2 regions of the Aquipseudomonas campi genome follow, and region 2 is predicted to be linked to the other one. Evidence: predicted binding sites of a transcription regulator. Region 2 holds the regulator's gene; the other holds the start of a gene.
What was found. The regulator FliA, encoded in region 2, starts transcription of late flagellar genes. The targets are predictions, from matches to a motif close to CTAAAGTTTNNNNNNNNNNNGCCGNTAA.
Positions count from the first base shown of each region.

Region 1: a site for FliA is predicted at 1,952-1,979, ahead of HNE05_RS17530 (methyl-accepting chemotaxis protein). Genes of this name have one in related genera too.

Region 1 covers NZ_CP053697.2:3,795,968-3,800,025, forward strand. The annotation lists gene HNE05_RS17530 (methyl-accepting chemotaxis protein) at 1-1,915, opposite strand, end outside; gene HNE05_RS17535 (adenylosuccinate synthase) at 2,069-3,364, opposite strand; gene HNE05_RS17540 (ATP phosphoribosyltransferase regulatory subunit) at 3,420-4,058, opposite strand, start outside.
Region 2 covers NZ_CP053697.2:1,989,829-1,993,886, reverse strand. The annotation lists gene HNE05_RS09220 (chemotaxis protein CheA) at 1-1,141, opposite strand, end outside; gene HNE05_RS09215 (protein phosphatase CheZ) at 1,171-1,956, opposite strand; gene HNE05_RS09210 (chemotaxis response regulator CheY) at 1,976-2,350, opposite strand; gene fliA (RNA polymerase sigma factor FliA) at 2,432-3,181, opposite strand; gene fleN (flagellar synthesis regulator FleN) at 3,178-4,011, opposite strand.

The sequences.
Region 1 (4,058 bases), 1.8 Mb from region 2:
AGCTGGCCTTGAGCTGATTGACCAGGCCTTCCAGCACCCGGCCACTGGCCGCCGCCGCACTGACCTCTCCCGCCGCCCGCTGCGCCTCGCTATGAATCACCTCGACGCGACCACGCACCGCACTGGCACCATCAGCCTGATGCGCTGCCGCACGGGTAGCGGTATCGATGGCGCCGTGCACCTCATCCACCGAGGCCTGCACCGATTGCTGCAGGCGCGCACTGTCGCGCAGCGCCTGCAACCCTTCAGCCGCCTGCTCACCCGCCTGACCAATCACCGCCACCGCCTCACGCGCCCCCTGCTGCAGCGCGGTGATGTGCGCCTGGATATCACCGGTGGACTGCTGGGTCTTGCTGGCCAGCGCGCGCACTTCGTCCGCCACCACGGCAAAGCCGCGACCACTCTCGCCAGCACGCGCCGCCTCGATGGCCGCGTTCAGCGCCAGCAGATTGGTCTGCTCGGCAATCGAGCGTATGACCGTCAGCACCACCTCGATCTGCTCGCTCTGCTGGGCCAGACGCTCGATCACCGCTGAGCCGCTATCCACCCGCGCCACCAGCGCCTCGATCAAGCCGCCGACTTTCCTGGCAATGGCGGCATTTTCATGGGCCGCCTGGCGGATCGCCAGCACCCGCTGCTGGGCATCATGCATGGCCCGACTTTCCGCCTGAGCGTCACCCGCCATTTCCTCCAACGCCTGCAGGCTGCCCGCCACTTCGTCACGCTGACGGACAGACGCCGCCTCGGCGGACGCACTGCGCAGGGTCAGACTGCGGATTTCCTCGCCGGTACGCTGCGCCACCTCGCCCGCCTCACGCACGATGGGTTGCAGCTTGGCGATAAAGCGATTGACCGCATCCGCCATATCACCGACCTCGTCGGCACTGTCGAGTTGCACGCGCCGCGTCAGATCACCCTCGCCTGCCGCCAGATCCCGCAACGCCGCAATCAGCAACTGCAGTCGGCTCAGCACTCGCCAGCCGAGCACCAGCGCCACTACCACCAACATCAGCAGACCGACCACCAACAGACCCACCGCGATGCGCCAGCGCAGGGTTTCCGCAGCCGCCCGCACCGTTTCACCGCCATTGCGCGCCATATCCTGAGTCGCCTGTTCGGCCAACTGCAGGCGCTGCTGCAAGGCCTGAGCACTCTCCTGCGCCGCGCCCGCCAGGCTGCTGTCGACCAGCTCGCCGGCATTCCCGACCAAGGCAGCAAAACGACCATCCAGAGCCGTCAGCTCCTTTTCAGTCGCATCCAGGGAAAGGCCCAGCTGGATCTTGCCGATAGATGCCCCCATCGGATTGATATCGACCTCAACCATGTGTACTCGCGGATCCCGCGACGCGGCATCCACCAGGCGCTCCAGCGGTGTCTTGCCCTGCCCGGTTGCCACCAGCTCGCGCACCTGTTCACTGCTGCGATTGAAATTGCGGGTCAGGCGTTGGCCTTGCGCGTCGTAGTAGACAGCGAACAACACGGCGGGATCGCGCTGGGCGATGCGCGTGAACGCGGTCAGGGCCGGCGCATCGTTATCCCAGATGGCCTTGGGTGCCACACCAGCCAAGAGCTGCGCCATGGAATTGCCGGACTGCTTGAGACTCTCCTCCAGCACCTGGCGCAACTGCGCCTGCTCACTTTTCAGCTGGCTCGACAGACCACTGCCCAGGCGCTCCCGTGTATTGACCGAAAGCGCCGCCATGCCAGCGCGCATCTCCTCCTCGGCCTTGCCCAGCTCACCCGCCAGGCGCTGACTCTCACCACCCAGGCGCTGAGTCAGCTCACGCACCAGTCCATCGACCGTGGCATGCGTCAGCCACACGGCCAGCCCTACCTGCACCAGCATGGCGACACCGAGCGCAATGAACACCGGACGCAGCAGTCGGCTACGCAACAACGAAAAAAGAACGGACACGACTCAACTCCTTACGCCAGAGATGTCCACGCCACTGCATCGGCCGCGGGCAATAAAGCTGTACCCCAAAGCAAGGTATAGGCCAGCCCGGCCGCTTGCGCCGAAAAGCAAAAAGGCCGCTCGAGAGCGGCCTTTCTGTCAACGCAACAGCGATCAGGCGAAGGGATGACGCAGGACGATGGTCTCGTTGCGATCCGGGCCGGTGGAGATGATGTCGATCGGCGCACCGACCAGCTCCTCGACGCGCTTGATGTAAGCACGCGCAGCCGGAGGCAGCTCTTCCAGGCTCTTGGCGCCCAGAGTCGACTCGCTCCAGCCCGGCATTTCCTCGTACACCGGCTGCAGGCCGATGTAGCTGTCGGCATCGGTCGGCGCATCGACCAGCAGCACGCCCTGGGCATCCTTGTAGCCGGTACAGATCAGCAGCGACTCCAGACCATCCAGCACGTCCAGTTTGGTCAGGCACAAGCCGGAGATGCTGTTGATCTCGATGGCGCGACGCAGGATCACGGCATCGAACCAGCCGCAGCGACGGGCGCGACCGGTGGTCGAACCAAACTCATGGCCGCGCTTGGCGAGGAAGGCACCCGTCTCGTCGAACAGTTCGGTCGGGAACGGACCAGAGCCGACACGGGTGGTGTAGGCCTTGGTGATACCGAGGATGTAGTCCAGATACAGGGGACCAAAACCGGAGCCGGTGGCCGTACCGCCCGCCGTGGTATTGGAGCTGGTGACGTAGGGATAGGTGCCATGGTCGATATCCAGCAGCGAACCCTGAGCACCTTCGAACATGATGTCCTTTTCGGCGCGACGCAGGTCATGCAGGGTGGCGGTCACATCCGCCATCATCGGACGCAGCAGCTCGGCGTAAGCCATGCACTCGTCGAGCGTGGTCTGGAAATCCACCGCCGGCTCTTTGTAATAATTGACCAGCACGAAGTTGTGGTAGTCCAGCAGCTCACCGAGCTTGGCGGCGAAACGCTCACGGTGGAACAGGTCACCAACGCGCAGGCCGCGACGCGCCACTTTGTCTTCGTAAGCAGGGCCAATGCCGCGGCCGGTGGTGCCGATCTTGGCAGCGCCACGGGCTTTTTCACGGGCCTGGTCGAGAGCTACATGGTAGGAAAGGATCAGCGGGCAGGACGGACTGATACGCAGGCGCTCGCGCACCGGCACACCCTTCTCTTCCAGCTTGGTGATCTCGCGCATCAGGGCGTCGGGAGCAACCACCACACCGTTACCGATCAGGCACTGCACGCCTTCGCGCAGGATGCCGGACGGGATCAGATGCAGCACGGTTTTCTCGCCGTCGATGACCAGCGTGTGGCCGGCATTGTGGCCGCCCTGGTAGCGCACAACGGCCGCTACGTGCTCGGTCAGCAGGTCGACGATCTTGCCCTTGCCCTCATCACCCCACTGGGTGCCCAGGACCACGACATTCTTACCCATAACACTTTTCCTCTTTGCGGAAGCTCGATGCCGGCCGCAGCCGGCGGAAAATCATTCAGAACGCCAGGGGCGCGACCTGCCAACGACCGTCACACAGCTGCAACTGACGATCACAGGCGGCCTCGGCGGCAGCAGCAATTTCCTGACCGGGCAGAGCCTGCACCACGCGCACACCCTCACGACGCAGGCGCTGCACGGCTTGCCACAGGTAGATATCGTGGCTGTCCGGCGCCCACACACCCGGCGCCGGCTCATCGACCTGCATGTCGCCGAGGCTAACCAGGGTTTTCAGGTCGGTGGAAAAACCGGTAGCCGGGCGGGCGCGACCGAAATCAGCGCCGATATCGTCATAACGACCACCCTGGGCGATCGACTGGCCGACACCCGGTACGAACGCGGCGAACACCGCACCCGTGTGATAGCGGTAACCGCGCAACTCGCCCAGGTCGAAGTACAGCGGCAACTCGGGATAACGCAACTCCAGCTCGTCGGCGATGGACACCAGCTCATCGAGCGCCGCATGCACGTCGGCCGGCGCATCGACCAGGCAAGCCTGGGCCAGCTCCAGCACTTCGCGCCCGCCACACAGCTCGGCCAGCGCGCGCAACATGGAGGCCAACGCGGCCGGCAGGTTGTCGGTCAACGCCGCCACTTCATCCACGGCCTTGCGCTGCAGGGCGTCGAACAGCTGCTG
Region 2 (4,058 bases):
GACGGTTACGCACCAGCACCAGCTCACCGACCATGTTCATGATCTCATCCAGGCGCGCGGTATCCACCCGCACCGTGGTCTCGGCTTCACTGGCGGCTGGCGGGGCTTTGTCTGCTGCGGGGGCTGGCGAAGGTGGTGGTGCGGCAGCTTTTACCGGTTCGGCCTTGGCCGCAGGTTTGGCGACTGGCTTGGCGGCAGCAGGCTTTGCGGCAACAGGTGTGGCCGGCGGCGCGGCTTTCACCGCCGCGACAGGCGCGGCGGCCGGCACCGCGGCCGTTTCATCGAACTTGCCTTTGCCGTGCAGCTGATCGAGTAGTGCCTCGAATTCGTCATCGGTGATGTCGTCGCCCGCTGCTGCGCTAGCCGGCGCTTTGGAAACAACAGGAGCGGGTTCTTCCTCAGCCGCTACGAACTTGCCCTTGCCGTGCAGCTGGTCAAGCAGCGCCTCGAATTCGTCATCGGTGATCTCGTCACCGGCCTTGGTCGGAGCTGCCGCAACGGCAGCCGGCGCAGCTACGACAGGCTCGGCGAACTTGCCCTTGCCGTGCAACTGATCGAGCAATGACTCGAATTCGTCATCGGTGATTTCATCACCGGAAGCTGCCACGGGAGGCGCGCTCTGCTCACCCGGTTCACTGATCGCTTCGAGCAACTGCTCGAACTCGCTATCGGTGATGTCACCAGAAGCGACCTCAACTGGCGCCTCTTCGGGCTCCAGTTCTGCTTCGGGCTCGGCGACTTCATCCGCGCTTTGCGGGTCAGCCAAGCGCGCCAGCGCTGCCAGCAACTCGGGGGAAGCCGGAGTGACAGTCGTGCGCTCGCGCACCTGGCTGAACATCTCGTTGACCGCATCCAGAGCCTGCAGCACCACGTCCATCAGTTCGGCAGTGACTCGCCGCTCACCCTTGCGCAGGATGTCGAAGACGTTTTCCGCGATGTGGCAGCACTCCACCAGCTCGTTCAGCTGAAGGAAACCTGCGCCCCCTTTGACCGTGTGAAAACCGCGGAAAATAGCATTGAGCAGATCCGTATCATCCGGTCGGCTTTCCAGCTCGACCAGCTGTTCGGACAGCAACTCAAGAATTTCGCCGGCCTCAACCAGGAAGTCCTGGAGGATTTCTTCATCGGCGTCGAAGCTCATCGGTGCGCTCCAAAGGCTCTGTTAGAGCCTTAAAATCCCAGGCTGGACAGCAGATCATCGACATCGTCCTGATTGGATGCGACGTCCTCACGCTTATCGGCATGAATCTGCGGACCTTCACCCCGGGAAGGCTCTTTTTGTTGTTCTTGCTCGGCGCGTAGCGCCTCGTGGTCATGCTGGATACCAGCAAACCGATCGACATGGCTGGCCATCAACACCAGCTTCAGCAGATTTCCTTCAACCTCGGTGACCAGTTGCGTCACGCGCTTGATCACTTGGCCGGTCAGGTCCTGATAGTCCTGCGCCAGCAAAATGTCGTTCAGGTAACCGGAGAGCTTCTGGCTGTCACGCTCGCTGTGAGCGAGGAACAGTTCGATACGTTTAGCCAACTCGCGGAAGGCATCGGCGCCCAGCTCGCGGCGCATGAACTTGCCCCAGTCGGCGCTGAGACTCTGCGCCTCGTCACCCAGGCCATTGACCAGCGGCGCGCTCTGCTCGACCAGATCCATGGTGCGGTTGGCCGCTTTCTCGGTCATCGTCACTACATAGGAGAGCCGTTCAGTAGCATCACTGATCTGCGAGATTTCCTGAGCGTGGGGATTACCGGGATCGATCTGAAAATTGACGATGGCGTTGTGCAATTCCCGCGTCAGCCGGCCAACTTCCTGATACAGGCCACGGTCGCGGGTCTGGTTGAGTTCGTGAATGAGTTGTACGGCTTCGCCAAAACGGCCTTTTTCCAGGCTGTCGACAAGTTGCGTTGCATGCATCTTCAGGGTCGATTCAAGCTCGCCCAGGGAGTCATCGTGTGCCATAGCGCCCTCGTGGCGAACATCAGCCATTAACCCGCTCGAAGATCTTTTCGATCTTCTCCTTCAGCACCTGAGCCGTGAACGGCTTGACCACGTAGCCATTCACCCCGGCCTGCGCGGCCTCGATGATCTGGTCACGCTTGGCCTCGGCCGTCACCATCAGCACCGGCAGGGTTTTCAGGCGATCGTCGGCACGCACCGCGCGCAACAGGTCGATGCCGGTCATGCCGGGCATGTTCCAGTCGGTCACCAGAAAGTCGAAGCTGCCACTCTGCAGCATCGGCAATGCGGTCACCCCGTCATCCGCCTCGGCGGTATTGGTAAATCCCAAATCACGCAAGAGGTTCTTGATGATCCGTCGCATCGTCGAGAAGTCATCAACGATGAGGATTTTCATGTTCTTGTCCAAGTCGACCTCCGTACAGTCTTAAACGTCACCGGCCCCCGGAGACGCCGCAATCATGAAACCGGTAGCCCTTCAGCTGGCCCGCCACTCACCCAGACGCGCACGCAAACGTGCGGCGCACTGGCTGTGCAGTTGACTGACACGGGACTCACTGACTCCCAGGACCTCACCGATTTCCTTGAGATTCAGTTCTTCGTCGTAGTACAGCGCCAAAACCAGGCGTTCGCGCTCCGGCAAGTTGGCGATGGCTTCAGCCAGCGCCGACTGGAAGCGCTCGTCTTCCAGCTCATGCAGGGGTTCGGTCTGGGTGCTCCCGGTGTCTTCATGCATGCCGCCATGTTCACCGTCCTGCATCAGGTCGTCGAAACTGAACAGGCGGCTGCCCAAAGTGTCGCCAAGAATGCCGTAGTAATCCTCGAGACTCAATTGGAGTTCGGCCGCAACCTCTTGATCTTTAGCGTCTCGACCCGTGCGGGCTTCAATCTTTCTGATTGCGTCGCTGACCATGCGGGTGTTGCGGTGTACCGAGCGCGGTGCCCAGTCGCCCTTGCGCACCTCGTCGAGCATGGCGCCACGGATGCGGATACCGGCGTAGGTTTCGAAACTGGCGCCCTTGCCTCCGTCATATTTCTTCGAGGCTTCGAGCAGGCCGATCATGCCGGCCTGGATCAGATCATCCACCTGAACACTGGCCGGTAGCCGTGCCAGCAGATGGTAGGCAATACGCTTGACCAGCGGCCCGTAGCGCTCAATCAGCTGGTGCTGGGAATCCTGCGCCTGCGCCTTGTTGTACATACGGAGTCCACTGGCTGCTGCTGTCATACCGCCGTTCCCGCGATCGGTTGCTGCACCAAACGTTCGACGAAAAACTCCAGATGGCCGCGCGGGTTGGCCGGTAAGGGCCACGTGTCGACTTTCTGGGCGATCGCCTTGAACGCCAGTGCGCACTTCGAGCGCGGGAAAGCTTCATAGACCGCGCGCTGCTTCTGCACGGCCTTGCGGACTGACTCGTCGTACGGCACGGCACCCACGTATTGCAGGGCCACATCGAGGAAACGGTCAGTCACTTTAGTCAGCTTAGCAAAGAGGTTGCGACCTTCCTGCGGGCTGTGGGCCATATTGGCCAGAACACGGAACCGACTCATGCCGTAATCGCGGTTGAGCAGCTTGATCAGGGCATAGGCGTCGGTGATCGAGGTCGGTTCATCGCAGACCACGACTATCACTTCCTGGGCGGCGCGAACGAAGCTGACCACGCCATCACCGATGCCGGCAGCGGTATCGATCACCAGCACGTCGAGGTTGTCGCTGATGTCGCTGAAGGCCTGGATCAGGCCGGCATGCTGCATGGGCGTCAGTTGCACCATGCTCTGCGTGCCGGAAGCGGCCGGCACCACACGAATGCCGCCGGGCCCCGGGATTAGTACGTCCTTGAGGTCGCACTCGCCGGATATCACGTCGGCCAGGGTGCGCTTGGCCGTGAGGCCAAGCAGCACATCGACGTTGGCCAGGCCGAGGTCGGCGTCCATCAGCATGACCCGACGGCCGAGATCGGCCAGCGCCAGTGACAGATTCACCGACACGTTGGTCTTGCCGACGCCACCTTTGCCGCCGGTCACTGCAATCACCTGTACGGGATGCAAACTACCCATGTTTTCTACACACCTTGTCTTGCCTGGACTGGGCTGATCGGGCAACT